DNA from 4 places in the Variovorax sp. GW460-12-1-14-LB1 genome. Region 1 is predicted to be linked to each of the others. Evidence: predicted binding sites of a transcription regulator. Region 1 holds the regulator's gene; each other region holds the start of a gene.
What was found. Region 1 encodes sigma-54, which starts transcription at its own class of promoters, with help from an activator protein. Its sites were predicted from a motif close to TGGCANGNAANCTGCTTT; they were not measured.
Positions count from the first base shown of each region.

Region 2: the regulator sigma-54 is predicted to act here: its motif matches at 1,996-2,013, upstream of AC07Y4_RS18080 (ammonium transporter).
Region 3: the regulator sigma-54 is predicted to act here: its motif matches at 3,986-4,003, upstream of AC07Y4_RS18960 (nitrate regulatory protein).
Region 4: the regulator sigma-54 is predicted to act here: its motif matches at 4,126-4,143, upstream of hmpA (NO-inducible flavohemoprotein).

Region 1 covers NZ_JBWKYF010000055.1:15,506-22,767, reverse strand. Annotated here, with positions in the region: gene AC07Y4_RS23705 (thiol:disulfide interchange protein DsbA/DsbL) at 1-564, shown strand, start outside; gene lptA (lipopolysaccharide transport periplasmic protein LptA) at 687-1,406, shown strand; gene lptB (LPS export ABC transporter ATP-binding protein) at 1,403-2,197, shown strand; gene rpoN (RNA polymerase factor sigma-54) at 2,215-3,804, shown strand; gene AC07Y4_RS23685 (phospholipase D family protein) at 3,815-5,431, shown strand; gene AC07Y4_RS23680 (LysE family translocator) at 5,436-6,083, opposite strand; gene AC07Y4_RS23675 (YceI family protein) at 6,109-6,741, opposite strand; gene AC07Y4_RS23670 (YceI family protein) at 6,780-7,262, opposite strand, start outside.
Region 2 covers NZ_JBWKYF010000034.1:1,501-8,762, forward strand. Annotated here, with positions in the region: gene AC07Y4_RS18070 (tripartite tricarboxylate transporter permease) at 1-739, shown strand, start outside; gene AC07Y4_RS18075 (sulfite exporter TauE/SafE family protein) at 872-1,630, opposite strand; gene AC07Y4_RS18080 (ammonium transporter) at 2,050-3,288, shown strand; gene AC07Y4_RS18085 (hypothetical protein) at 3,307-3,609, shown strand; gene AC07Y4_RS18090 (thiamine pyrophosphate-binding protein) at 3,617-5,290, opposite strand; gene AC07Y4_RS18095 (pyridoxal phosphate-dependent aminotransferase) at 5,320-6,537, opposite strand; gene AC07Y4_RS18100 (amino acid ABC transporter substrate-binding protein) at 6,534-7,262, opposite strand, start outside.
Region 3 covers NZ_JBWKYF010000036.1:53,495-60,756, reverse strand. Annotated here, with positions in the region: gene AC07Y4_RS18985 (pyridoxal phosphate-dependent aminotransferase) at 1-203, opposite strand, end outside; gene AC07Y4_RS18980 (branched-chain amino acid ABC transporter substrate-binding protein) at 209-1,492, opposite strand; gene AC07Y4_RS18975 (Hsp20/alpha crystallin family protein) at 1,620-1,988, shown strand; gene AC07Y4_RS18970 (alpha/beta hydrolase) at 2,179-2,937, shown strand; gene tsaD (tRNA (adenosine(37)-N6)-threonylcarbamoyltransferase complex transferase subunit TsaD) at 2,873-3,934, opposite strand; gene AC07Y4_RS18960 (nitrate regulatory protein) at 4,035-5,300, shown strand; gene AC07Y4_RS18955 (CmpA/NrtA family ABC transporter substrate-binding protein) at 5,620-6,867, shown strand; gene ntrB (nitrate ABC transporter permease) at 6,881-7,262, shown strand, end outside.
Region 4 covers NZ_JBWKYF010000063.1:9,957-17,218, reverse strand. Annotated here, with positions in the region: gene AC07Y4_RS25185 (VUT family protein) at 1-169, opposite strand, end outside; gene AC07Y4_RS25180 (NAD(P)/FAD-dependent oxidoreductase) at 172-1,797, opposite strand; gene cysK (cysteine synthase A) at 1,871-2,791, opposite strand; gene hmpA (NO-inducible flavohemoprotein) at 2,907-4,091, opposite strand; gene norR (nitric oxide reductase transcriptional regulator NorR) at 4,227-5,819, shown strand; RNA gene rnpB (RNase P RNA component class A) at 5,879-6,247, shown strand; gene AC07Y4_RS25155 (MarR family winged helix-turn-helix transcriptional regulator) at 6,407-6,865, shown strand; gene AC07Y4_RS25150 (FUSC family protein) at 6,878-7,262, shown strand, end outside.

The sequences.
Region 1 (7,262 bases):
GCCCCCAAGGCCGGCACCGATTTCCTCGTGCTCGACAAGCGCGTGCCCGTCGATGCACCCGTCGGCAAGGTCGAGGTGGTCGAGTTCTTCTCGTACAACTGCCCGCATTGCAATGACTTCGAGCCCTCGCTCGAAGCCTGGGTCAAGGCAGCCCCGAAGGAAGTGGCCTTCCGCCGCATCCCGGTGCCCTTCGTGGGCAACGACGTCGAAGCCAAGCAGCGCCTGTACTTCACGCTCGAAGCCATGGGCAAGCTCGACGAGTACCACCCGAAGGTGTTCGCCGCCATCCACGCGCAGCGCCAGAACCTGAACGGCGACGCCAACATCCAGGCCTGGGCCGAGCGTGCCGGCCTCGACGGCGCCAAGTTCAAGGAAGCCTTTGCGTCCTTCGGCGTGGCCAGCAAGGCCCGCCGCGCGGCGCAACAGACCGAGGCCTACAAGGTCGCCGGCGTGCCGGCCCTGGCCGTGGCGGGCCGCTGGTATGTCGACGGCGAAACCGCCGGCAGCATGTCCAAGGTGCTGCAGGTCGCGACCTTCCTCATCGGCGAAGCCAAGAAGGGCTGACCGACCCGGCGACCTGGTTCTTCGGTCGAATGCAAGGCCCGCTTCGGCGGGCTTTTTCATTGGCGGCGGTGGGCAATTGCCATCCCACGCATACAATGTTTCAGAGCAAGTTTCGTGCCTTTATGACATTGCCCTCCATCCCCACATTCCCCACCCTTCGTCGCCTCGGCCGCCTGGCTTTCGGCGCGCTGTTGCTGGCCGGCGCCGCCTCGGGCGCCCTGGCCGAAACCGCCGACCGCACCAAGCCGATGAACATCGAGTCCGACTCGATGCGCTACGACGACCTGAAACAGACCAGCGTGTTCACCGGCAACGTGCTGGTCACGAAGGGCACGATCATCATCCGCGGCGCGCGGCTGGACGTGCGCCAGGACGCCGAGGGCTACCAGTACGGCGTGGTCACGGCGGCGCCCGGCAAGCTGGCCTATTACAAGCAGAAGCGCAACGCCGGCGACGAGTGGATCGAGGGCGAGTCGGAAGTCATCGAGTACGACAGCCGCGCCGACAACGTCAAGTTCATCCGCCGCGCCGTCATGCGCCGGCTGATCGGCGCCACGGCCAACGACGAGAGCAGCGGCGCGCTGATCGTCTACGACCAGAGCAACGACACCTACACCGTCAACGGCTCCCTCGTGCCGCCGAACGCCGGCGTCTCGGCGGGCGGCGGCGGCCGCGTCAAGGCCATCCTCACGCCGAAGGCCACGCCGGCCCCGGCGGCGCCCGGCTCCGCACCCGCGGCCGGCGGCAAGAAGCCCGCGGCCCCGGCACCCACCCCCGCGCCCGGCGCCGGGCTGCGCCCGAGCACCACGCTGGGCGGCACCGAAGGGGAAGGGCGCAAGTGATCGAAACCGCAGGAACCCAGACCGCCGACGGCATTCCGGGCAGCCGCCTCGTGGCGCGCGGCCTCAAGAAGAGCTACGGCAGCCGCACGGTCGTGAAAGACGTCTCGCTCGATGTGCAAAAAGGCGAGGTCGTCGGACTGCTCGGCCCCAACGGCGCGGGCAAGACCACCTCGTTCTACATGATCGTCGGGCTGGTGCGCGCCGACGCCGGCGAGATCACCATCGACGGCGAGCCCATCGCCCACATGCCCATTCACCGCCGCGCGCGCATGGGCCTGAGCTACCTGCCGCAGGAAGCCTCGATCTTCCGCAAGCTCACGGTCGAGGAAAACGTGCGTGCCGTGCTCGAGCTGCAGCGCGAGCCCGACGCCAACGGCCGCATGATGCCGCTGACCAAGCAGCACACCGAAGAGCGCCTGGCCGACCTGCTGGCCGACCTGCGCGTGGACCACCTGCGCGATTCGCCCGCGCTCGCGCTGTCGGGCGGCGAGCGCCGCCGCGTCGAGATCGCGCGCGCACTGGCCACGCAGCCGCGCTTCATCCTGCTGGACGAGCCCTTCGCCGGCATCGACCCGATCGCGGTGATCGAGATCCAGCGGATCATCAGTTTCCTGAAAGAGCGCGGCATCGGCGTGCTCATCACCGACCACAACGTGCGTGAAACGCTGGGCATCTGCGATCACGCGTTCATCATCAGCGACGGGCACGTGCTGGCACAAGGCACACCCTCGGAGATCGTCGACAACGCCGAGGTACGCAGGGTGTACCTCGGCGAGCACTTCCGCATGTAAGGGAGGGTCGGGTCTCCATGAAGCAAGGGCTGTCCCTTCGCGTCTCGCAGCATCTGGCGCTGACGCCACAGCTGCAGCAGTCCATTCGCCTGCTCCAGCTCTCCACGCTCGAACTGAGCCAGGAAGTGGAGCAGATGCTGGACGAGAACCCGTTCCTCGAACGCACCGCGGAAGAAGCGGCGCGCGAGGAGTTCGGGCTGGACACGGCCGATGCGCCGGTGCCGCGCGACGACGCGGGCGAGGGGGAGGCCGAGTTCACGCCGTCCGCCGCCAGCACTTCCTCCACGTCCAGCGACACCACCTCCTCGACCCCCGACACCGACGGCCCCGCCGCCGAGATCGCTGAGCGCGAGCCCGACTGGGAAGGCGACGGCACCGTCGACATGGCGCCCGACGACAGCGAGTGGGGCAGCGACGCACCCGCGCGCCAGAACAACCTGGGCGACGACGAGCGTGCCGATGCCACCGAACTCGCGCGCAGCCAGGAGTCGCTGCAGTCCTTCCTGCACCGCCAGGCGCTGAGCCTGCGGCTCAATGAAAACGACTGCGCCGCGCTGCGCTTCCTGATCGAGTCGCTCAACGACGACGGCTACCTCGAAGACTCGCTGCCCGCGCTGGCCTCGGGCCTGGCGGGCGACGACAACGACCAGTTCGACGACCTCGTGCACCACTTCCAGGTGGCGCTGGGCCTGCTGCAGAGCCTGGAGCCGGTCGGCGTCGGTGCGCGCGACCTGGGCGAATGCCTGAGCATCCAGCTGAAGGCGCTCGCCAGCGAAGACGAGACCGAGGCCGAAGCGCTCATCCGCAAGACCGCCATCGCGATCTGCAAGCAGCCGATGGAGCTGCTCGCGCGGCGCGACTTCAAGCGCCTGGCCACGCTCACGCGCACCAACGAAGAGCTGGTGCGCTCGGCGCTGCAAGTCATTGCGCGGCTCGAACCCAAGCCAGGGCGCCGCTTTGTCGACGTCGAGCGCAACATCGTCATTCCCGACGTGATCGTGACCAAGACCGGGCGCGGCACGAACGTGAAGTTCCGCGTCATGCTGAACCCCGAGGTCATGCCGCGCCTGCGCGTGCACGACATCTACGCCGGGGCGCTCAAGTCGCACAAGGGCGAGGGCAGCCAGGCGCTGTCGCAGCGGCTGCAGGAGGCGCGCTGGTTCATCAAGAACATCCAGCAGCGCTTCGACACCATCCTGCGCGTGAGCAACGCCATCGTCGAGCGCCAGAAGAGCTACTTCGTGCACGGCGAGCTGGCCATGCGCCCGCTGGTGCTGCGCGAGATCGCCGACGAGCTGGGCCTGCACGAGTCGACCATCTCGCGCGTGACCACCGCCAAGTACATGGCCACGCCCTTCGGCACGGTCGAGCTCAAGTACTTCTTCGGCTCGGCGCTGGGCACCGAGACCGGCGGCAACGCGTCGAGCACCGCGGTGCGCGCGCTGATCAAGCAGTTCGTGAGTTCGGAAAGCATCAAGAAGCCGCTGTCCGACAGCCAGATTTCCGAGATGCTGAAAGAGCAGGGCATCGAGTGCGCGCGCCGCACCGTCGCCAAGTACCGCGAGGCCTTGCGCATCGCACCGGCCAACCTGCGCAAAGCCCTGTAGAAAGCCCACGATGACCCGTCGCCTGCTGTCGCGCTGGGGGCATTGGGTCTTCGCCCTCGTGGCTGCATCGCTGTTCGCCGGCTGTGCCACCTTGCCCGACGAGGCACCGCGCCCGCCCACCAAGGCCATCGCCGTCTCGGCCGACACCGCGCTCGGCAAGATCGCGCTGGCCTCGCAGCCCGACCCCGACCTCAGCGGCTTTCGCCTGATGCCCGGCGGCGATTTCGCCTTCGACACGCGGCTGCAGCTGGCGCGCCGCGCGCAGCGCACGCTCGACGTGCAGTACTACCAGATCGAGAACGACGAGACCGGCCGCTACCTGCTGCGCACCCTGCGCGATGCGGCGCAACGCGGCGTGCGCGTGCGCCTGTTGATGGACGACCTGTACACCTCCGGCGAAGACGAGCTGCTGCTCGGCCTGGCCGCCACGCCGAACGTGGAGCTGCGCCTGTTCAACCCGTTCCCGGCCGGGCGCGGCAGCCTGCTCAAGCGCTTCACCGCGTCGCTGTTCGACTTCAGCCGCGTCAACCGCCGCATGCACAACAAGCTCTTCATCGCCGACGGCGCGATGGCGGTGGCGGGCGGGCGCAACATCGGCAACCAGTACTTCCGCCGCACCACCGGCCCGAACTTCATCGACCTCGACACCTTCGTCACGGGCGCGCTGATCCCGCGACTGGGCGTGCTGTTCGACCAGTACTGGAACAGCCCGCATGTGCGCCCGATCGGCGCGGTCGTGCACACCGACCTGCCGCGCGAAGAGCTGCAGCGCCGTTTCGACGCCGCCACCGGCCCCGACACCACGCCGCCGCCGCCCAGGCCTGCGCCCAACGACCTGCTCGGCTACAGCCCCGTGGCCGACGACCTCGACGCCGGCAAGCTCGGCCTGATCTGGACCACCGCCGAGGCTTATGCCGATTCACCCGACCGCGTGATCGGCAAGACCGCGTCGTATGGCGGCGTGCCGCTGCTCGACGTGGACAGCGTGCGCTACAACGTGGTCGAGCAGATGCGCCGCGCGCGCAGCGAGGTGACGCTGGTGTCGCCCTACCTGATTCCGGGCGCGTCGGGGCTGGAGGTGATGCGCGAGATCCGCGGGCGCAACGTGAAGATCAGCGTGGTCACGAATTCGCTCGCTGCCACCGACGAACCGCTGGTGCACACCGCCTACCGCCGCTACCGCGCCGACATGCTGGCGCTGGGCGCCGAGCTGCACGAGCTGAGTTCCGCGCGCACGCGGCGCAGCGTGCGGCTGGGTTTGTTCGGCACGTCGGTGGGGCGGCTGCATGCCAAGTCGGCGGTGATCGACCAGCGCATCCTGTTCGTCGGCTCGATGAATTTCGATCCGCGCTCCGAGATCCACAACACCGAGATCGGCCTGTTCATCCGCAGCCCCGAGATGGCGCAGCAGACCCTGAAGCTGCTCGACGTGCTCAAGCAGCAGGGCGCCTACCGGCTGCGTTTTGCCGAAGGCGCCGATGCGGGCGCAGTCGGCTCGCGGCGCATCGAATGGGTCAGCGAGGAAGGCGGCAAGACCACCGTGCTGCACGAAGAACCCGACTCGGGCTTCTGGGACCGCACCATGCTCGAGTTGCTGGCGCCGCTCACGCCCGAGAGCCTGCTCTAGGGCCTCAGGTGCCGCGCACCGCCGACCACACCAGCCGCAAGCCCAGCAGGCCCATCACGCCGCCGGCCGCGCGGTCGATCCAGGTCTTGTAGCGCAGGTAGGCCGCGCGCGGCGCGGCCGAGGACAGCGCCAGCGCAACGATCGCGTACCAGCCCGTCTCGATGCAGAAGATCACGGCCGGCACGGCGAGCGCGAGCACCAGCGGCACCTCGCGCGGCAGGAAGGCCGCGAAGATGCTCGCGTACACCACCGCCGTCTTCGGGTTGCTGATCTGCGTGGCCAGGCCGAGCAGGAAGGTGCGTCCGCTGCGGCCTTGCTGGCGCGGCGAGGCGAGGGTGTCGGGCGTCACCGCGAGCGGCTGCCGCGCGCCGCGCCAGATGCGAAAGCCCAGGTAGATCAGGTAGGCACCGCCGAAGGCCTTGATCGCGAGGTACAGCGCCGGTACCGCGAGGAACGCCGCCTGCAGCCCGGCCAGCGCCGCGATGGAGAACGCCAGCCCGCCGGCGCCCATGCCCAGCGCCGCCGCGAGCCCGTCGCTGCGCGAGGCCACGGCCGTGCGCGCCACCATCACGAAGCTCGGGCCCGGGCTCATCGCGCCCACGGCCATGGCGCCGGCGATGCCGAGCAGGGACAGGAAGTGGGCGTCGGTCATGAGTGGGCTCCGGTGGGGGATGGGTTCATTGCACGTTCACGGCTTCGACCTGCACCAGCAGCTTCACCTTGTTCTCGAAGCCGAAGTTCAGGCCCCAGGTGATGCCCCAGTCGCTGCGCTGCACGGTGGCCTCGAAGTCGCCGCCGCAGACCTGGCGGTTGATCAGCGGGTTCAGGTAGCAGTTGAAGCGCACGGCCTTCAGCGTCACCGGCTTGGTCTGGCCCATGAGCGTGAGCGTGCCGGGCACGTCGGTCACCTTGTCGCCGCTGAAGTCGATGCGCTCGGCCACGAAGCGGCCGGTGGGGAATTCGGCCACGTTGAAGAAGTCCTTGCTCTGCACGTGGCGGTTGAGCAGGTCGACGCCGGTGTTGATGGAGCTGATGTCCATCGTGATGTCGACCTTGCCGCTGGCGCCGGTGCCGTCGATCTTCACCGAGCCGTCCTTGGTGCTGAAGCGGCCGCGGTTGGTGGTGGTGCCGTAGTGGCCCATCTCGTACATGACGAAGGTGTGGGTCGGGTCGATCACGTAGCTCGCATTTTTGACCGGCCCGCCCGCGGGCTTGGCGGCCAGCGGCGGCGCGGTGTATTCCTGGGCCGTTGCGGCCAGGGGCAGGGCCGCGCCCGCACACAGGACCGCGGCGAAGAAGAGCTTGTTCATGGCAAGGGAAGAAGGATGCATGGGAAATGAAATCGTCGTCACAGCGGCCCGAGGCCCGCGAGCGTCAGCTTGAAGCGCACCTGCACCTCGTTGCCGACCACCGAGGTGTCGGTCCATTCGCCGTCGCCGACCTTGTAGTCGAGCCGCTGGATCGTGAGCGTGCCCGTGGCGACCGAGTACGCGCCGCCCGACGAGGCGATGCTCACGGGCACCGTCACGTACTTGCTGACGCCCTTGATGGTGAGCTTGCCGGCCATCTCGAAGCGGCCCTCGCCCAGCGCCTTGATGGCGCTCGAGCGGAAGCTGGCCTGCGGGAAATGCGCGGTGTCGAACCAGGTCGGCTTGGGCAGCTCGGCATCGCTCATGGGCACGCCGAAGCCGGCGCTGGCGGTGTCGATCTGCAGCACGACCGAGCCGCCCTCGGGCTTCTTCGGGTCGAAGGCGACCTGCGCGTCGAAGCGCTTGAAGCTGCCTTCCACCGGCACGCCCATCTGCTTGCTGACGAAGGCGATCTGGCTCTT
Region 2 (7,262 bases), on a different contig from region 1:
GGCGCTGGGCTCGGCCCTGGGCATCCTGCCCGGCGGCGGTGCGCTGCTGGCGGCCTTCGCGGCCTATGCGCTGGAGAAGAAGATCAAGATGCGCCCGGGCGAAGTGCCCTTCGGCAAGGGCAACATCCGCGGCGTGGCCTCGCCCGAGTCGGCCAACAACGCCGGCGCGCAGACCTCCTTCATTCCGCTGCTGACGCTGGGCATCCCGCCCAACGCCGTGATGGCGCTGATGGTGGGCGCGATGACGATCCACAACATCCAGCCGGGCCCGCAGGTGATGACCAGCAACCCCGAGCTCTTCTGGGGCCTGATCGCCTCGATGTGGATCGGCAACGCGATGCTGATCATCCTGAACCTGCCGCTGATCGGCATGTGGATCAAGCTGCTGACGGTGCCTTACAAGTTCCTGTTCCCCGCCATCGTGCTGTTCTGCGCGATCGGCGTGTACTCGACCAACAACAACACCTTCGACGTGTGGATGGTCGCGATCTTCGGCTTCATCGGCTACCTGTTCCTGAAGCTGCGCACCGAGCCGGCCCCGCTGCTGCTGGGCTTCATCCTCGGGCCGATGATGGAAGAGAACCTGCGGCGCGCGCTGCTGCTGTCGCGCGGTGCGTGGAGCGTGTTCGTCACGCGGCCGCTGTCGGCGGGCCTGCTGATCGCTGCAGCCTTGCTGCTGGCCATCGTGCTGTTGCCCGCGATCAAAGCGAAGCGCGAAGAAGCCTTCGTTGAGGATTGAGCTGGAGGCTCCTTCCAGGAACACCGCGGAACCGGCTTTGCCGGGCCGCTGGTGTTGCCCCCGGTAGGGGGTTGGCGAAGCGACACGAAGTGCGCGAAGACTGGGGGCGAGCCTGTTGCTCCAGGGGCTTTTTTATTTCAGGAACGCGTCGTAGGCCGTCTTCAGGATCAACGCACTCACCACCACGATGAACACGATCCGCACGAAACCCGCCCCGTGCTTCAGCGCCACGCGCGTACCGACCAGGCTGCCGGCCACGTTGGCCACGGCCATCACCAGCCCGTAGTGCCACCAGACGTGGCCCTTGGCGGCCAGCAGGATCAGCGCGGCGGCGTTGGTCAGGGTGTTGATGACCTTGGCCGAGGCCGAGGCGTTGAGGAAGTCGTAGCCCATCCAGCGCACGAACAGGAACACCAGGAAGCTGCCCGTGCCCGGCCCGAAGAAGCCGTCGTAGAAACCGATGGTCAGGCCGATGGTGCTGGCCGCCAGCGTCTCGGCACGGCCGCTGAAGCGCGGCGCGTGCAGCCGGCCCATGTCCTTGCGCGCCAGCGTGTAGATCAGCACGCCCAGCAGGATGACCGGCAGCGCCCGGCGCAGGAAGTCGCCCGGAAAGACCGTGACGGTCCAGGCGCCGAGCATCGAGCCGCCGAAACCCAGCAGCGCGGCCGGCCACATGGCGCTCCAGCGCATCTGCACGCGCTGGCTGAACTGGGCCGCCGAGGCCGCGGTGCCCCAGATCGACGCGCTCTTGTTGGTGCCCAGCAGCGTGGCCGGCGGCGCGCCCGGGAACACCGCAAAAAGGGCCGGCACCAGGATCAACCCGCCGCCGCCCACGATCGCATCGATAAAACCCGCGAGCAGTGAGGCGCCCGTGACCACCAGCATTTCCATGCGGGCGATTGTCTCACCGGAATCGCTATCGAAACGATAGCTGTGGTGGCCGGTACCGGCTGGCCAGGAGGCTTGTTTGGCTTGGAGGAAAGCGCCCGCGTCCGCGCCGCGAACAGGCAAAAAAAAGCGCCGACCAGCGGCGCTTTTCAAATATCAGACAGGCATCTCGTACGGAGCCTTTGAAGAATGTTCTTGTTGATCGATCGGAAGCTTGTCTCCTCGGACCCTCGGCAGTACGAGCAGGGCCCGTCGCGAGTGCGCAGATTGTGCAAGCGCGCACCCCCCCGGTGCATTAGGAATTACCCGCTTCGTGTTACTTCGACCCTCCGGTTGGGAAACCAAAGTGTTTCAGTCAGTTAACAAGATGGCATGACTCGTGCACACAGGCCTCTTGTCCACCACTCCAAGAAGAAACGGTCATGGCCCTGCTGGCACCCCAAGCCTCCCTGAACGCGGCCGACACCGCCTGGATGATGACCTCGACCGCGCTGGTGCTGCTGATGACGCTGCCCGGCATCGCGCTCTTCTATGCCGGCATGGTGCGACGCAAGAACGTGCTGGCCACCATGGCCGGGGTGGTGGCGATCGCCGCGGTGGTCTCGCTGACCTGGTTCGCGCTCGGCTACTCGCTGGCCTTCACCCCCGGCTGGCCCTGGCTGGGCAAGCTCTCGCGCATCGGTTTTTCAGGTTTCGAGTACCTGAAGGAGGCCGGCCAGGTGGCCGTGAGCCACGTGGCGCCGAACGTGCCGGAATCGGTCTACGCCATGTTCCAGCTGAGCTTCGCGATCATCACCACCGCGCTGGTGCTCGGCGCTTTTGTCGAGCGCATGCGCTTCTCGGCGCTGCTGTGGTTCGCGCTGCTGTGGAGCGTGCTCGTGTACGCACCGGTCGCGCACTGGGTGTGGGAGCCGGGCGGCTGGCTCGCGCAGATGGGCGCGCTCGACTTCGCGGGCGGCTCGGTGGTGCACGTCAACGCGGGCATCGCGGGGCTGGTGTGCGCCTATGCGCTCGGGCCGCGCCGGGGCTACGGGCGCGAGGCCTTCGAGCCCTACAGCCTGGCGCTCACCATGACGGGCGCGGGCCTGCTGTGGGTGGGCTGGTTCGGCTTCAATGCGGGCTCGGCGGTGGCGGCCGACGGGCGGGCGGGCCTGGCCATGCTGGTGACGCACATCGCGGCGGCGGCCGGCGCCATGAGTTGGATGGTCGGCGAATGGATCGTGCGCCGCAGCCCCTCGCTCTTGGGCCTGTGCTCCGGCCTCGTGGCCGGGCTGGTGGCGATCACGCCGGCGGCCGGCTTCGTCACGCCGCTGTCGGCGCTGGCCATCGGCGCCATCGCCGGGCTGGCCTGCTACTGGGGCGCCACGGGCCTGAAGCACCTGCTCGGTGCGGACGACTCGCTCGACGTGTTCGGCGTGCACGGCATCGGCGGCATCGTGGGCGCGCTGCTCACCGGCGTGTTCGCCGACCCGCGCATCTCGGGCGCGGCGGGCAATGTGCTGACACAGGCGATCGCGGTCGCCAGCGTGGCGATCTACAGCGCGGCGGGCACGGCCATCGTGCTGTTCCTGGTGCATGTGCTGGTCGGATTGCGCGTCGACCCCGAGAGCGAACTGGTGGGCCTTGATCTTGCTCAGCATCGTGAACACCTGGGAGCCTGACCACCCGAGGGAGACGCCATGCCATCCATGTCCGAAAGCGAACGCATCGCGCTTGCAGCACGCCTTCACGTGGCACTGCGGCGAAAGCACGGGCGCGTGACCGACACCGAATGGATGGCCACCAACGCCGAGTACGCCGCCGAGATCGTGCGCATGACGCGCCAGCACGCCGCCGAGACCAAGGACGACGAACTCGACCAGCTCGCCACGCGGCTGGAGCAGGCCATGGAACCGCTGGCCCGCGCCGCGCGCCTGGCGGCGCGCCAGCCCGACGGCCTGCCGCCCACGCCGCCGCCGCGCTACGTCGGCGGGCTGCGCTGACGACGCCTCAGTTCGCCGCCAGCGCCGCCTTGCGGATCGATTCCAGCGTGCTCGCGGGCGTGATCGCCTCCGGGTCCAGCAGGCAATGCAGGATCGCCGGCTTGCCGCTGGCGCGCGCACGCGCCAGTGCGGGGCCGAATTCTTCCGTCGTGGTCACGCGCTCGCCGTGCCCGCCGAACACCTCGGCGTAGCCGCGGAAGTCGGGGTTCTTCAGCTGCGTGGCGCTGATGCGGCCGGGGTAGTGCTTTTCCTGGTGCATGCGGATCGTGCCGTACATGCCGTTGTCCAGCAGCACCACGAGGATCGGCAGACCGTATTGCACGGCAGTGGCGAACTCCTGGCCGTGCATCATGAAATCGCCGTCGCCCGCGAACACGACCACCTCGCGCTCGGGCCACAGGCGCTTGGCGCCGACGCCGGCCGGCAGGCCGTAACCCATCGAACCGCTGGTCGGCGCGAGCTGGCTCGCGAACGCGCGGAACGGCCAGAAGCGATGCACCCAGGTCGCGAAGTTGCCCGCGCCGTTGCAGAAGATGGTGTCGGCCGGCAGCACCTCGCGCAGGTGCTGCATGACCTCGCCCATCTGCAGCGGGCCGGGAATGCGGATCGCGGCCGGGTCGCTCCAGCGCAGGAAGTCTTCGCGCGCCGTCTTCGTCTCGGCCTGCCACACGGGCGGTGACGCCGGACGCAATGCGGACACCGCTTCGGCGAACGCCTGCGGCGTGGCGTGGATGCCCTGTGTCGGGCGGTAGAGCTTGCCGAGCTCGTCGGCATCGGCGTGCACGTGCACCAGCGCCTGCTTCGGCTGCGGGATCGCGAACAGCTCATAGCCTTGCGACGGCACTTCCGACAAGCGCCCGCCGACCAGCAGCACGAGGTCCGCATCGCGGATGCGCGCCAGCATGCGCGGGTTGGCGCCGAGCCCCAGGTCGCCCGCGTAGCAGGGGTGCTCGGCGGACATCAGCATCTGGCGACGGAACGAGCAGTACACGGGCAGCAAATACGCCTCGGCGAACTGCGCGAACTGCTGCGTCGCGGCTTCGGACCAGCGGCTGCCGCCCAGGATGACGACGGGCCGCTGCGCCTGCGACAGGCGCTGCTGCAGCTCGGCGATCTGCGCTGCGCCCGGATGCGTTTCGGTGACGGCATACGGCAGCGCATCGGCCACCACGGCGGCTTCGGTGAGCATGTCTTCGGGCAGCGCGATCACCACTGGGCCGGGCCGACCCGAGGTCGCGACATGGAAGGCGCGCGACACCAGTTCGGGCACGCGCGCCGGGTCGTCGATCTGCACCACCCACTTGGCCATCGTGCCGAAGACCGCGCTGTAGTCCAGCTCCTGGAAGGCTTCGCGGCCCATCGCATCGCGCGCGACCTGGCCGACGAACAGCAGCAGCGGCGTCGAGTCCTGGTGCGCGATGTGCACGCCCGCCGCCGCATTGGTGGCGCCGGGGCCGCGCGTGACGAAGCAGATGCCGGGCTGGCCCGTGAGCTTGCCCTGCGCCTCGGCCATCATCGTCGCGCCGCCTTCCTGCCGACACACCGTCACGTCGATCGATGCGTCGTGCAGCGCGTCGAGCACGGCCAGGAAGCTTTCGCCGGGCACGCAGAAGAGCTGCTGGACGCCATGGGTGATGAGCTGGTCGACCAGGATCTGGCCGCCGGTGCGGGAGGAAGTCATGAGGGTTCCAGTGGAATGAAGAGGAGAGGTCAGGAGAGCGCGGCGCAGGCGGCGGCGATGCGCGCGCACGCCTCTTCGAGTTGCGCCATCGACGTCGCATACGAGATGCGGAAATACGGTGCGAGCCCGAAGACGCTGCCCGGCACCACCGCCACCTCGAAATCCTGCAGCAGGTAGCGGCAGAAGTCGCTGTCGGTCTGCAGCAGCGCGCCGCTGGCCGTGCGCTTGCCGAGCACGCCGGCGCAACTTGCGAAGGTGTAGAAGGCGCCCTCGGGCACGCGGCAATGCAGGCTTGGCGTGCGGTTGAGCGCGGCCACGACGACATCGCGGCGCTGTTGAAAGGATGCGCAGCGCTCGGCCACGATGCCCTGCGGGCCGGTGAGCGCCTCGATCGCCGCGGCCTGGCTCACGGACGACGGGCACGAGGTCGACTGGCTCTGCACCACGGCCATGGCCGCGATCAACGCGCGCGGCCCGGCGCCGTAGCCGACGCGCCAGCCGGTCATCGCGTAGGCCTTTGACACACCGTTCACCGTCAACGTGCGTTCGCGCAGCCGCGGCTCCACGGCCACCGGCGTTGCGAACGCGAGGCCGTCGTAAAGGATGTGTTCGTAGATGTCGTCCGCCAGCACCCAGACGTGGGGGTGATCGAGCAGCACGTCGGTGATCGGCTTCAGCTGCGCCGCGCTGTAGGCCGCGCCGCTCGGGTTCGATGGCGAGTTGAGAAACAGCCAGCGCGTGCGCGGCGTGATGACCGCCTGCAGCTGCGTCGCGGTCAGGCGAAAGCCGTTCTCCTCGCCGCACGCCACCGACACCGGCACGCCGCCGCAGATCTGCACGATGTCCGCGTACGAGGTCCAGTACGGCGCAGGCAGGATCACTTCGTCGCCCGGGTTCAGGCTCGCCATCAGTGCATTGAAGATCACCTGCTTGGCGCCCGCGCTCACGCTGATCTCGTCAAGTGCGAAGTCCAGCGCGTTGTCGCGCTTGAACTTCAGCTGCACGGCCGCCTTCATCGCCGGGCTGCCGTCGAGCACCGTGTAGCGCGTGTCGCCGCGCGCAATGGCCTGCAAGGCCGCATGCCGGATGTTCTCGGGCGTGTCGAAGTCGGGCTCGCCCGCGCCCAGCACGATCACCGGGCGGCCGGCGCGCTTGAGCGCCTGCGCGTGGTCGGTGATGCGCAGGATCTCCGAGACGTGGATGGCGCGCACGCGTTGCGCCGGCGAGAACACGGCGGCGTCTGTCACTTCGCGTAGGCCTCCAGCGGCTTGTCGTTGGGTTCGAGCACGAGCTGCTTGAGCGCAGGGCTCATCGGCAGGTTGAGGCTGGTGTTCTTCGGCGGGATCGCGGCCACGAACCACTTGGTGTAGATCTTCTCGAGCTCGCCGCTCTTCATGAGCTTGCGCAGCGAATCGTCCACCGCCGCCTTGAAGGCCGGGTCGTCCTTGCGGAACAGCAGCGCGATCGGCTCGGAGCCCAGCGCCTCGCCGGTGATGCGGTAGGCCGTGGGGTTCTTCGAGTTCGCGATGATCCCGGCGAGCAGGTTGTCGTCGAGCACGAAGGCATCGGCGCGGCCCGACTCCATGAGCAGGAAGCTTTCCAGGTGGTCCTTGCCGAGCATCGTGTTGTACGAGACGTTCTGTGCGCGCTCGCGCTTGCGCAGCAGCTGCACGGCGGTGGTGCCGGTCGAGGCCGACACGTTGCGGCCTGCGAGCTGGTCGAGCGTGGTGATGCCCGAGTCGACCTTGGTCGCCATGCGCACCTCGCTCACGTACGTGGTGAGCGCGAAGGCCACCTGCTGCTGGCGCGCGGTGTTGTTGGTGGTGGGGCCGCAGCCGATGTCCAGCGTGCCGTTCTGCACCAGCGGGATGGTGTTCTGCGCGGTCACGGCCATGTATTCGAGCTTGGCGTTGGGCGTGATGTCCTTCAGCACGCGCTCACAGAGCTCGACGTGGTAGCCCACGTACTTCTC
Region 3 (7,262 bases), on a different contig from region 1:
GCGTAGAAAGTTTCGCCGCGCTGCAGCGATTCGATGGCCGCCTGGCGGATCACCTCGGGAGTGACCTCGTCGCTCTCGCCGAACCAGAAGGCGAGCACGTCGTCGCGGCCCATGCCGGCGTTGGCGACTTCGCGGATCTTCGAGGCTTCGAGGTGGTGGATGGCTTCACGCATGTCGGGGAGTTCCTGTGCTGTCGGGGTCATGCACCTCAGGGGCGCTTCATCTTGCAAGAGGTGGGCTGCTCGGCGCGTTCAGGCGCGATCGTCTTGATCACGCGAAAGCCGTAGCCCGAGCCCTCAACGTCGAACTGCACGCCGGGCTTGCCCTGCTTGTCCATCACACCGACCACAAGCTGCTGCTGGAACTGATGGTCGGCCGCGCGCATGCGGCCGCGCTGGCCGTACAGGCTCACGTCGGCCTGCTCCAGCGCGCGCGCCAATGGCACGGCCTCGGTGCTGCCCGCGCGTTCCAGCGCCTGCGCGAGCGACTCGACCAAGAGCTGCATGCGCATGTGCACGTAGTCGTCGGCCGGGCGCGGAAAGCGCGTGCGGAAGGCCCGGTAGAAGGCTTCGGACTGCGGCGTCTGCACGTTCGGCAGCCAGTCGGCCACGGCGACCACGCGGCCGATGCCCGCGTCGCCGATGGCGGCCGGCGCGCCCAGCGCATTGCCGTAGAAGGTGTAGAAGCTGCCGTTGAAGCCGGCTTCGCGCGCGGCCTTCACGAGCAGCGTGAGGTCGTTGCCCCAGTTGCCAGTGACCACCGCCTGCGCGCCGCTGGCGAGGATCTTGGTGGCGTAGGGCGCGAAGTCCTTCACCTTGCCCATGGGGTGCAGCTCGTCGCCGACGATTTCCACGTCGGGGCGCTGCACGCCCAGCTGGCGGCGCGACTCGCGCAGCACGGCCTGGCCGAAGCTGTAGTCCTGGCCGATCAGGTAGACGCGCTTGAGCGCCGCGTCGTCCTTGACCACGTCCATCAGCGCGGCCACGCGCATGTCGGCGTGGGCGTCGAAGCGGAAGTGCCAGAAGCTGCAGCGCTCGTTGGTCAGCACCGGATCGACGGCCGAATAGTTCAGGAAGATCGCGCGGCGCGAGGGGTCGCGCTCGTTGTTCTTGTCGATGGCATCGATCAGCGCCGCGGCCGTCACCGACGAATTGCCCTGCAGCACGATGCGGGTGCCGTCGTCCATGGCCGCGCGCAGCGCCGACAGCGCTTCTTCGTTCTGGCCCTTGCTGTCGTAGCGGTCCAGTTGCAGCGGCCGCGCGCCGCCCGGCAGCTTCACGCCGCCGCGCGCGTTCACGCGCTCCACGGCCCACTGCAGGTTGCGGAACACGGCCTCGCCGGTGTTGGCGAAGGGGCCGCTCATGCTCTCGATGAGCGCCAGCCGGATCGGCGCGGGTTGCGGGGCCTGGGCCAGGCCGGCGAACGGGGTCGCGCATAGCGCCGCCGCTGCGAATTTCAAGGCCTGGCGGCGCCAAATAAAGGGGGTTTTCATTGTCTTGAAACGCGTGCCGATGCGCCTAGATGAGGTGTCAAGCGGCACTCACGATGGAAAGGCCGCGCAGTGTAAGGGACACACATTCCATGTCCCCATTGTGTTCATTCACCCAGGAGTTTTCGCCATGTTCTTCACCCCCACCCACCGCGCGCATTTCGCTCCCCGTGCCCACGACCGCGCTTTCGAGCGCTTCGTGAACGAGGCTTTTGCCGGCGCCCGCCGCTCGCCCCTGGTCGAGCAGGACGACAAGAGCTGGACCCTGTCGCTGGACGTGCCCGGCCTGTCGCGTGAAGACCTGTCGGTGGCCATCGAAGGTGCCGTGGTCCGCATCGAAAGCAAGGCCGAAGCCAAGCGCCAGATCAAGCTCGCCTACGAGCTGCCGCAAGCCATCGACCTGGCCACCAGCGAAGCCAAGCTGGAGAACGGCGTGCTGACCCTCAAGCTCGGCAAGCTGGTGCCGGCAAGCCAGGTTTCGAACTTGCAGATCAACTAGTCCCGGCGATGCCCCCACGAAGAAAATGTTAGTGACAGCTTGTTTTGACTTTAAACAAGCGCCGTATTCACAATAGTGCCGGATAACGTCACATGATGTGACGATTTATTAGTACTTTCTTCTTCGTGGGCATCTCGTAAACGCATCGAGTTCCCGGGCGGTGCGGACAGCGGGTGTGCCTCAAGGCACCATGAAAACGCACCTGCAGTCAGCCAATGACAACGAACGGTCCGACACGCTCCTGATCTTCCTGCCAGGGGCCTACCTCAAACCCGAAGAGTTCGAGCGCGAGGGTTTCATCAGCGCCGTGCGCGAGCGGCACCTCGCAGCCGACGCACTGCTGGTCGATGCGGACGTCTCCTACTACTACGACCAGACCCTCAGCGAGCGGCTGCATGCCGACGTCATCGAGCCGCAGCGCGCCAAGGGCTACACCTCGATCTGGCTGGTCGGCATTTCCATCGGCGGGTTCGGCGCGCTGATCCACGAACTGGCACGGCCGGGCTCGGTGGATGGCATCGTGGCGCTGGCGCCCTACCTCGGGCGCCGCGTGCTCGGCGCGGAAATCAAGAAGGCCGGCGGCCTGCGCGCCTGGCAGGCGCCCACCGGGCCGCAGCCCGACGAGGAACCCGACCGCAAGCTCTGGCCCTTCTTCCAGCAGTACCTGGCGCCGAAGCCCTCCCAGGACCTGCCGCCGCTGTACCTGGGCTTCGGCCTGGCCGACCGCTTCGCCAGCAACCACAAGCTGCTGGCCGACGCCCTGCCCCCGGGGCGCGTGTTCACGACCGAAGGCGGCCACGACTGGCCCGAGTGGCGCCAGCTCTGGCGCAACGTGCTCGACGTGCTGCCGCTGCCCTCGCTGGGGCGCGCACGGCCGCAGCCGGCTACGCGGTTTCCGGCAGCGGCGTCTCGGGCGTCATCAGCGATGCCATCGGCCATCGCGGCTTGACGTCGAAGGCGTAGCGCTCCGAGGCCTGCGACAGGCCTGATTGCAGCCGCATCGCCGCCGCCATGGCGATCATGGCGCCGTTGTCCGTGCACAAGTGCAGCTCGGGGTAGTGCACGCGCACCTTGCGCTTGGCGCAGGCCGCGTTCAGCTGCTCGCGCAGGTTCCTGTTGGCCCCCACGCCGCCGGCCACCACCAGCCGCTTCAGGCCGGTCTGGTCCAGCGCCGCGAGCGACTTCTTCAGCAGCACTTCGACGATCGCCGCCTGCGTGGAGGCGGCCAGGTCGGCCTTGCGCGCCTCGAGCTGGTCGCCGAGCTTCTTGGCCTGCGTGAGCACGGCCGTCTTCAGGCCGGCAAACGAAAAGTCGAGATCACCGCTGTGCAGCAGCGGGCGGGGCAGCTTGAAGGCCGCGGCGTCGCCCTCTTCGGCCAGCTTCGCGAGCCAGGGGCCGCCGGGGTACGGCAGGCCCATGAGCTTGGCGCTCTTGTCGAAGGCCTCGCCCGCCGCGTCGTCGATGGTTTCGCCGAGCAGTTCGTAGCGGCCCACGCCGTCGACCCGCATCAGCTGCGTGTGACCACCCGACACCAGCAGCGCCACGAACGGGAATTCGGGCGGGTCGGCGCTCAGGAACGGCGACAGCAGATGCCCTTCGAGGTGATGCACCGCCAGCACCGGCTTGCCCAGCGCCACGCCGAGCGCGCACGCCACGCCCGCGCCCACGAGCAGCGCGCCGGCCAGGCCCGGGCCGCGCGTGTAGGCCACCACGTCGATCTCGGTCAGCGAGCGCCCGGCCTCGGCCATGACGGCTTCGGTGAGCGGCAGCACGCGGCGGATGTGGTCGCGGCTGGCCAGCTCGGGCACCACGCCGCCGTAGGCCTGGTGCATGGCGATCTGGCTGTGCAGCGCGTGCGAACGCAGCAGCGGCAGCGCGTCGCCGTGCGACTCGACCAGCGCCACGCCGGTCTCGTCGCAGGATGATTCGATTCCCAACAAGAGCATGGCGCCGAGTGTAGGGGCCGCCCGCCGGCGGCGCCCGCGAAGGGGCAAGCAAGGCACGGAAGTTGCACGAGCGGAAGGCGCCCCTTCCGCGCCCCCACGAATGACTTCCGGCCTGAGCTTCCTGATCGCCGCGCGCCGATGCGAGATCGACGCGCTGGACCAGCTCGCGCGCACCAGCGAGCTGGTCGGCGCCATCGGGCGGCTCGTGCATGCGCTGCAGCGCGAGCGCGGCATGTCGAACGTGTTCCTGGCCTCGCACGGCGGGCGCTTTGCCGACCAGCGCGGCCCGCAGATCGCCGAATGCCTGGCGCTCGAGCAGCAGGTGCGCGCCGGCTTCGACCGGCTCGAGGCCGAGCACCACCGCGCGGTGGGCGCCGGCCATGGCGCGCGCCTGTTCAGCCGCATCGCCTGGGTGCTGCCCGGCCTGGACGCCCTGCCCGCGCTGCGCCGGCGCATCGACGCGCTCGAACTCCAGCCGGCGCAGGCCGTGGCCGCCTTCGCCAAGCTGGTGGCCGGCCTGCTGGCGGTGGTGTTCGAGGCGGCCGACGGCGCCACCGACCCCGAAATCTCGCGCCTGCTGGTGGCGATGTTCAACTTCATGCAGGGCAAGGAGTTCGCCGGCCAGGAGCGGGCCTTCGGCGCCGCCGCGCTCGCGCTGGGCCGGGGCGACGACGCGCAGCGCCAGCAGTGGCGCCACCTCATCGAGTCGCAGGAGCGCTGCTTCCAGGTGTTCATCGATTTCTCGGGCGACGCGGTGCGCACGCTGTGGCACGACAGCCAGTCGGACGCCGTGCTCGCCGAACTCGAGCGCCTGCGCCGCAAGGGCGCCACCTCGGTGCCGGCCGACGCGCTGCTGAGCCAGGCCTGGTTCGACTGCTGCACGCGGCGCATCGACGCCATGCAGACGGTCGAGAACCGCCTCTCGGCCGACCTGCGCGCGCTGTGCGACCACAAGACCGCCCAGGCGCGCAGCGAGCTGGCGGCCTACCGGCAGCTGCTCGGCACGCTGGCCCCGCAGGCCGGCGGCGCGCTGTTCTTCGACGATGCCCAGCAGGCACAGGACGCCACGCCCGCGCAGCTCGGGCGCCACCTCGAACGCTCGGTGCTCGACATGGTCCAGGAACAGTCGCAGCGCCTGCAGGCCATGAGCGACGAGCTCGACACCGTGCGCGCCTCGCTCAACGAACGCAAGATCGTCGAGCGCGCCAAGGGCCTGCTGATGGCGCACCGCCGCCTGAGCGAGGCCGAGGCGCACAAGATGCTGCGCCAGACCGCCATGAACCAGAAGCGCCGCCTCGTCGACGTGGCCGAGTCGATGCTGGCCATGGCCGACTACCTGCCGCTCGAGCCTGCACCGCGACGCTGACCCGGGCGCTTGGATTGGTGCAGCGCACAACAGTTGTGCGTCGCCCGGGTTAGCAAGCCAGCAGGAACTTTCCCCTGCACCGGCGCGCCCTGCCAGCTATCTTTTCCATAGCTCCCAACGGCGGGTTCGAGCTGGCACGTCGCTTGCGTAGTCCTTGGCACGGGACCGCAAGGTCTCAAAGGCAGGTTGCACCCAACGGCGGGTGCGGCCCACCGAACCGGACAAAGGCGTCCCCATCCCGCAAGGGCTCGTTCACGAGCAGCCCCTGCGCGGTGCGGACGCCTTTTCGTTTTTGTCTTTCACTTCTGGAGCCCCGCCCATGTCCGATCTGCTGCTGAAAACCAAACTGAGCCGGCGCCGCGTGCTGCAGGCCGCCGCCCTCGGCGCCGTGGGCATCGACCCCGCGCTGCGCGCCGCCGTCTGGGCCCAGGGCTCGGACAAGCCCGAGAAGGAAGAAGTGAAGATCGGCTTCATCCCGCTGACCGATTGCGCCAGCGTGGTGATGGCTTCGGTGCTGGGCATCGACAAGAAGTACGGCGTGAAGATCGTGCCGAGCAAGGAAGCCAGCTGGGCCGGCGTGCGCGACAAGCTCGTGAACGGCGACCTCGACATGGCGCACGTGCTCTACGGCCTCGTGTACGGCATGCACCTGGGCGTGAGCGGCCCGAAGAAGGACATGGCCGTGCTCATGACCCTGAACAACAACGGCCAGGCCATCACGCTGTCGAAGAAACTGGCCGACAAGGGCGCGGTCGATGCGGCCTCGCTCGCCAAGCTCATCGCCAAGGAAAAGGGCGAATACACCTTCGCCCACACCTTCCCCACCGGCACGCACGCCATGTGGCTCTACTACTGGCTCGCCTCGGCCGGCATCGATCCGTTCAAGGACGTGAAGAACATCACCGTGCCGCCTCCGCAGATGGTGGCCAACATGCGCGTGGGCAACATGGACGGCTACTGCGTGGGCGAGCCCTGGGGCCAGCGCGCGATCATGGACGGCATCGGCTTCACCGGCATCACCACCCAGGACATCTGGAAGGACCACCCCGAGAAGGTGCTGGGCTGCACCGCGGAGTTCACGAAGAAGTACCCGAACACCGCGCGCGCCGTCACGGCCGCGATCCTCGAGGCCGGCAAGTGGATCGACACCGGCCTGCAGAACAAGAACAAGATGGCCGAAACCATTGCTGACAAGAGCTACGTCAACACCAGCGTGGACGCCATCAACCAGCGCATCCTGGGCCGCTACACCAACGGCCTGGGCAAGAGCTGGGACGACCCCAACCACATGAAGTTCTACAACGGCGGCGCCGTGAACTTCCCGTACCTGTCGGACGGCATGTGGTTCCTCACGCAGCACAAGCGCTGGGGGCTCTTGAAGGAGCACCCCGACTACCTGAAGGTGGCCACCGAGATCAACCGCATCGACATCTACAAGCAGGCCGCCGCCGCCACGCAGACGCCCGTGCCCAAGGACGTGCTGCGCACCAGCAAGCTCTTCGACGGCACCGTCTGGGACGGCAAGGACCCGAAGAAGTACGCCGAGTCTTTCAAGCTCCATGTCTGAGGAGAAACGCACCATGGTCAGCGCTGTCTTCCATTCCCCGCTCGACGCCGTGGCCTCGCAGGTCACCGCGCCCGTGGTGTCCAGGCCCCTGGCACCCGCCCCCGCTGCGGCCGTTGCTCCGGCAGCGCCTGCGCCCCGCACCCGCACGCCCCTGGACCTGCGCGCCTTCTGGATGCGCGTGCTCCCGCCGTTCCTGGGCTTCGGCCTGCTGGTGCTCGTGTGGGAGATCGTGGCCATGAAGAGCACCACCGGCTTTCCCTCGCCGCTGGCCACCTGGCAGCAGGCGCTCACGGTGTTCAGCGATCCGTTCTACAGCAAGGGGCCGAACGACCAGGGCGTGGGCTGGAACGTGCTGTCGTCGCTGCAGCGCGTGGCGCTGGGCTTCGGCCTCGCCG
Region 4 (7,262 bases), on a different contig from region 1:
GCCGGTTGACGAGGTCGCTCACGAGGTAGGCCACCGGGTAGGTGAAGGCGCCCCAGGTGAGCCAGTCGTTGATGGCGAACTGCACCAGGAGGTTGGACGCGAGCACCACGGCGGCCATCGCCAGCGTGGCGACGGCCAGCTGGCCGGTGGTGGGGCGGTGCAAGTGCATCGTCAAACGGCGCTGCCGAGCACGCTGCGCGCCACGGCCTCGGCCACCTTGATGCCGTCCACGCCGGCCGACAGGATGCCGCCCGCGTAGCTCGCGCCTTCGCCGGCCGGGTAGAGGCCGCGCACGTTGAGGCTCTGGAAGTCGTCGCCGCGCGTGATCTTGATCGGCGACGAGGTGCGCGTTTCCACGCCGGTGAGCACGGCGTCGTGCGTGTCGAAGCCCTTGATCTTGCGGCCGAAGGCCGGGAAGGCTTCGCGCATCGCCTCGATGGCGTAGGCGGGCAGGGCCTGGTGCAGGTCGGTCGGTGTCACGCCGGGCTTGTACGACGGGATGATGCTTCCGAGCGCGGTCGACGGCTTGCCGGCGATGAAGTCGCCCACCAGCTGGCCGGGCGCGTGGTAGTTGCTGCCGCCGAGCACGTAGGCGTTGCTTTCGAGCTGGCGCTGCAGCGCGATGCCCGCGAGCGCATCGCCCGGGAAGTCGCGCGGGTCGATGCCCACCACGATGCCCGCGTTGGCGTTGCGTTCGTTGCGCGAGTACTGGCTCATGCCGTTGGTGACCACGCGGCCCGGCTCGCTGGTGGCCGCGACCACGGTGCCGCCGGGGCACATGCAGAAGCTGTAGACCGAGCGGCCGTTGCTGGCGTGATGCACCAGCTTGTAGTCGGCCGCACCGAGCAGCGGATGGCCCGCGTGGCGGCCCCAGCGGGCGCGGTCGATGAGGCCCTGCGGATGCTCGACGCGAAAGCCGATGGAGAAGGGCTTGGCCTCGATGTGCACGCCGCGTGCGTGCAGCATCTCGAAGGTGTCGCGCGAGCTGTGGCCCAGCGCCATCACGACGTGGTCGGCGCGCAGTTCGCTGCTCTGGCCCGTCGTCTGGTCGAGCACCGTCAGGCCGCGCAGGTGGCCGTCTTCGATGTGCACGTCGGTCACGCGCTGCTCGAAGCGGATCTCGCCGCCGAGCGCGACGATCTGCTCGCGGATGTTCTCCACCACCTTCACCAGCTTGAAGGTGCCGATGTGCGGGTGCGCGACGTACAAGATTTCGGGCGGCGCGCCGGCCTTCACGAACTCTTCCATCACCTTGCGGCCGAGGAAGCGCGGGTCCTTGATCTGGCTGTAGAGCTTGCCGTCCGAGAAGGTGCCGGCGCCGCCTTCGCCGAACTGCACGTTCGACTCGGGGTTGAGCACGCTCTTGCGCCACAGGCCCCAGGTGTCGCGGGTGCGCTGGCGCACGGTCTTGCCGCGTTCGAGCACGATGGGCTTGAAACCCATCTTCGCGAGCATCAGCGCCGCGAAGATGCCGCAGGGGCCGAAGCCGATCACCACGGGGCGCGTGGCGTCCGCGGGCGCCTGGCCCGGCGGCGTGTAGCGCATGTCGGGCGCGGGCTGGATGTGCGGGTGGCTGGCGTGCTTGGCCAGCAGCGCGGCTTCGAGCGCGGCGTCGGCCAGCTGCACGTCGCAGATGTAGACCGTGAGCAGGTCGACCTTGCGGGCGTCGAAGCTGCGCTTGTAGACGGTGTGGGAGGCGATCGCTTCGGTCGGAACGTCGAGCGTCCGGGCGATCAGGGTGGCCAGCGCCTCTGGGGCGTGGTCGAGCGGGAGTTTGAGTTCGGAGATTCGCAGCATGTCGTGGGGCTTGTGGTTATCAAGCAGACCGACGATTTTAAGCGCCCGGGGCGCTATGAAACTTGTAGCTGGGTCAGGCGGGCAGGAAGCCTTCGACGGAGAGGTAGCGCTCGCCCGTGTCGTAGTTGAAGCCCAGCACCACCGCATCGGGCGCCAGCGAGGGCAGCTTCTGCGCGATGGCCGCGAGCGTCGCGCCCGACGAGATGCCGACCAGGATGCCTTCCTCGACCGCGCAGCGGCGTGCCATTTCGCGCGCCGGTTCGGCGTCGACCTGCAGCACGCCGTCCAGCAGCGAGGTGTCCAGGTTCTTCGGAATGAAGCCCGCGCCGATGCCCTGGATGGGGTGGGGCGCCGGCGCGCCGCCCGAGATCACGGGCGAGGCCACGGGCTCCACCGCGAACACCTGCAGCTTGGGCCACTTCTTCTTCAGCACCTTCGCCACGCCGGTGATGTGGCCGCCCGTGCCCACGCCGGTGATGAGCACGTCGATGCCCTCGGGAAAGTCGGCCGCGATCTCTTCGGCCGTGGTGCGCACGTGCACGTCGACGTTGGCGGGGTTGTTGAACTGCTGCGGCATCCACGCGCCCGGCGTGCCGGCCACGATTTCCTCGGCGCGGGCGATGGAGCCCTTCATGCCGTTGGCGCGCGGCGTGAGGTCGAAGGTGGCGCCGTAGGCCAGCATCAGGCGGCGGCGCTCCACCGACATGCTGTCGGGCATCACCAGGATCAGCTTGTAGCCCTTGACGGCCGCGACCATCGCCAGGCCGATGCCGGTGTTGCCCGAGGTGGGCTCGACGATGGTGCCGCCGGGTTTCAGCGCGCCGCTCTTCTCGGCGTCTTCCACCATCGACAGCGCGATACGGTCCTTGATCGAGCCGCCGGGGTTGGCGCGCTCCGACTTGATCCAGACCTGCTGCTTCGCATGGCCGAACAGGCGGTTGATGCGGATGTGCGGCGTGTTGCCGATGGTCTGGAGGATGTTCTGGGCCTTCATGGAATCTCCTTGGGTGCGAGGGTCGGATGGTCAGCGCGCATTGTGGCGCCCCCTGGGCCGGGTTGCACCCGGCCCGCGACCGTTTCAGCACGAGGGGATGGCAGGCCGTTGCGGTTCAGGCCTCCAGGGCTTCGAGCGGCCCGAAGAACTCGTAGCGAAGCTGCTGCTTCGGCACGCCGAGCGCCAGCCCGTTCGCATACACCGCCTGCATGAAGGGCTTCGGTCCGAGAAAGTACAGGTCGACATCGCGGTCTTCCGGCAGCAGCCCGGCCAGCAGCTCGCGGGTGACGAAGCCGGTCGCATGCGGCGTGTCGGTGTCGCGCGGCGCGTCGTAGACATACAGCGGCTTCACGTTCGCATGCCGCTGCGCGAGTGCGTCGACGCGGGCGCGGAAGGCGTGCGCACCGCCGTGCCGCGCCGCATGGACGAAGTGCACCGGCCGGCCCGTGTGGGCCACCGATTCGAGCATGCTCATCGCAGGCGTGATGCCCACGCCGCCCGTCACCAGCACGAGGGGACGTGCCTGTTCGCCCGCGGGCTGCAGCACGAAGTCGCCGCACGGCGCCTGCACCTGCAGCCGCGTGCCGACCGCGGCGGCCTCGTGCAGCCAGTTCGAGGCGCGACCGCCTTCTTCCTTCTTCACGCTGATGCGGTACCACGGCTTGCCCGGCGCGTCGGACAGCGAGTAGTTGCGTCGCACCGGCTGGCCGTCGATCTCCAGCACCAGCGTGAGGTACTGCCCCGGCGAGAAGGCCAGCAGCGCGCCGTCGTCCACGGGCTCCAGGTAGAACGAGGCGATGACTTCGCTTTCGTCTTCGCGCCGCGCCACGCGGAATTCGCGCGTGCCGCGCCACCCGCCGGGTTGCGCCGCGTTGGCGCTGTAGACGGCTTCTTCCGCGGCGATGAGCAGGCCCGCCAGCGATTCGTAGGCCTCGCCCCACGCGGCGATCACCTCGTCGGTCGCGGCATCGCCGAGCACCTCCTTCACGGCGCGCAGCAGGTAGTGGCCGACGATCGGGTAGTGCTCCGGCAGCACGCCCAGCGCGGCGTGCTTCTGGATGATGCGGGGCAGGGCGCCGGCGATCGCTTCGAGCCGGTCGATGTGCGCGCCATAGGCGATGACCGCACCCGCCAGCGCGCGCGCCTGCGTGCCGGCCGCCTGGTGCGCCTCGTTGAAGAAGGCCTTCACCTGCGGATGGCCCTCGAACATGATCTTGTAGAAGTGGCTGGTGATGGCCTCGCCGTGGGCCTGGAGCGCGGGCACGGTGGACTTGACGATGGCGATGGTTTGCGGATTCATGGTCTGGCGGTCCTTCGGTTGAGATGCGTTGGTCATCTCACGATCCGTGCCAGCCGGAAGGCCTCTGCAAGTGCTTGACGCCATTGGGGATTTATCAGGCGTGGTCAAATTCACAACAACTTCAGCGTTGTACTTATGACCACATTGCGTGTCGATTCGACCACCGAGGCCTCACCACCCGAGCCCGAGCCCGAAGCCGAGGCCGCCCGCTACCGGTCGCTGCTCGCCGCCGCGCGCGGCCTGGTCCGCTGCGACGCCGCCGCGCTGCTGCAGCTCGACGTCGACGTGTTGAAGCCCGTCGCGGTCGACGGCCTGAGCGACGAAACCCTCGGGCGCCAGTTTCCCGTCGCCGCCCATCCGCGTTTCGCGCGCCTGCTCGACAGCGAACGGGGCCTGCGCTTCGCCCACGACAGCAGCCTGCCCGACCCGTACGACGGCCTCGTCGCCGGCCAGCCGGGCATCCTGCCCGTGCACGACTGCATGGGCGCGCCGCTGCGCCTGCGCGGCGCCGTCTGGGGCCTGCTCACGCTGGACGCCCTGGAGCCGCACGCCTTCGACGCCGTGGGCCCGGCGCAGATGGAGGCACTGATCGCCCTCGTCGAAACCGGCATCGAGGCCGCCCACACGATCCGCGAAATGCAGGCGCGCGCGATGCGCGAGCAGGCCGTCGCGCAGGCGCTGCGGGCGGGGCGTGGCGCGCCGCGCGAGCTGCTGGGCAGCAGCCCGGCGATGAAGCAGCTGTGCCACGAGATCGACACCGTCGCCGTGTCCGACCTCACGGTGCTGCTGCTCGGCGAAACCGGCGTGGGCAAGGACCTGGTCGCGCAGCGCCTGCACGCGCGCTCGCGCCGCAGCGAGCAGCCGCTGGTGCAGGTCAACTGCGCGGCGCTGCCCGAGTCGCTGGCCGACAGCGAACTCTTCGGCCACAAGCGCGGCGCGTTCACCGGCGCCGTGCAGGACCGCGACGGCAAGTTCGAGATCGCCGATGGCGGCACGCTCTTTCTCGACGAGGTCGGCGAACTGCCGCTGAGCGTGCAGGCCAAGCTGCTGCGCGTGCTGCAAAGCGGCGAGGTGCAGCGCCCCGGCAGCGACCGCATGCGCAAGGTCGACGTGCGCGTGATCGCGGCCACCAACCGCGACCTGCCCGCGGCGATCGCGCAGGGGCGCTTTCGCGCCGACCTGTACCACCGGCTGTCGGTCTATCCGCTCGTGGTTGCGCCGCTGCGCGAACGGGGGCGCGACGTGCTCGTGCTGGCCGGCAGCTTTCTCGAGGAGAACCAGCACCGGCTGGGCGCGCGCAATCTGCGGCTCTCGCCGGCGTCGAAGGCCGCCATGCTGGCGCACGGCTGGCCGGGCAATGTGCGCGAGCTCGAGCACGTGATCAGCCGCGCTTCGCTGCGGGCGTTCAGGGAACAGCCGCGCGGCTCGCGCTGGACGGCCATCGAACCGCATCACCTGGCGCTGGACAGCGCCGCCGCCGTGGGAGGCGCGGTGGCAGCGCCCGTGCAGGCCCCGGCGAACGAACACGCGGGGCCTGCCATCGCTGGCGGCACGCTGCGCGAGGCGACCGAGGCCTTCCAGCGGGCCTGGCTGTCGGAACTGCTGGCCCGCCACGGCGGCCGCGTGGCCAGCGCCGCGCGCGAGGCCGGCATCGACCGCAGCAACTTCCATCGAACCCTGCGCAAGCTGGGCCTGGTGCAGGCCGGGGACAGCGAAACGCCCGGCTGACGGCCGGCGCGCGACACCGCCTGAAGGGTCATTGATGGGGCGGGCGATAATCGAGCGGTGAAGCACGCCAGACCGCCGCTGGTGCAAGCCCGAAAGGGACGATGCTCTGCCTTCGGGCAACAGCATCGGGTCGAAAGATCGCACTGGAGGAACGTCCGGACTGCACAGGACAGCGCAGGAGTTAACGACTCTCCACCGTGAGGTGAGGATCAGAGCAACAGAGACGAGCCGATTCAGTTCGGGTGAAACGGGCAATCTCTGCGCGCAGCAACACCAAGTAGGCCAGTATTGAGGTGGTTCCGCTGAGCTGGCGGGTAGGTGGCATCGAGCCGTTTGGCGACAAACGGCCCAGAGTAATGGCGGTCACGCCGGGGTCTTCGCAAGAGGGCCTCGGTGCACAGAATCCGGCTTATCGGCGAGCTTCACACTTTTCTTTCCCTTCCCCCTTTTCCCTGGGCCGCGCGCTGACGACGTGCACGGTCGCGTGCAAGACTCGGTAGAAACCCGTACAATTGTTAGCAAGCTAACTAATTGATAACGCCGTGGCCGATACCGAACCCATCTCCCCGTTGCGCGAACACGCGCTGATGCGGCTCGGCACCTCGCTGTCGGTGCTCCAGCGCGGTTACCGCGCGGCGGCCGACAAGGCGGTGGCGCACGTGGGCCTGTCGCAGACGCTGGCCTGGCCGGTCGTGGTGCTCGGGCGCATGGAAGACGGCGTTCGGCAGGGCACGGTGGCCGAGGCGCTGGGCATCGAAGGGCCGTCGCTGGTGCGCTCGCTCGACCAACTGGTCGAGGCCGGTTTCGTCGAGCGTCGCGAAGACCCCGCCGACCGCCGCGCCAAGACGCTGCACCTCACGCCCGCCGGCCGCGCCGTCTGCGAGCCCATCGAGGCCGCGCTGCGCCAGATGCGCGCCGCGCTGTTCGAAGGCATTCCCGACGAGGACATCGCCGCCACCTTGCGCGTCTTCGGCGCGCTCGAGGCCAAGCTCGGCCGCAGTGCCGCCGGCATGCAGAGCCTGCAGCAGGAAGGGCGCGGCCAGTAAATGGCGATGTCGATGGCGCTGCCGCGCTTCACCCGCGCGGAAGTTCTCTTTTCCGTCAAGAGCTTCGCCGCCGCGATGCTGGCGATGTACCTGGCCAGCCGCGCCGGCCTGCCGCGCCCGTTCTGGGCGCTCATGACCACCTACGTCGTCGCCCACCCGCTGGCCGGCGCCGTGCGCTCCAAGGCGGTGTTCCGCTTCTGCGGCACGCTCATCGGCAGCGTCGCCACCGTGCTCATGGTGCCCGCGCTGTCCAACGCGCCCGAGCTGCTCACGCTGGTGCTCGCGCTGTGGGTCGGGCTGTGCCTGTATGTGTCGCTGCTCGACCGCACGCCGCGCTCGTACGTCTTCATGCTCGCGGGCTACACGGCGGCGCTGATCGGCTTTCCGTCGGTGCAGA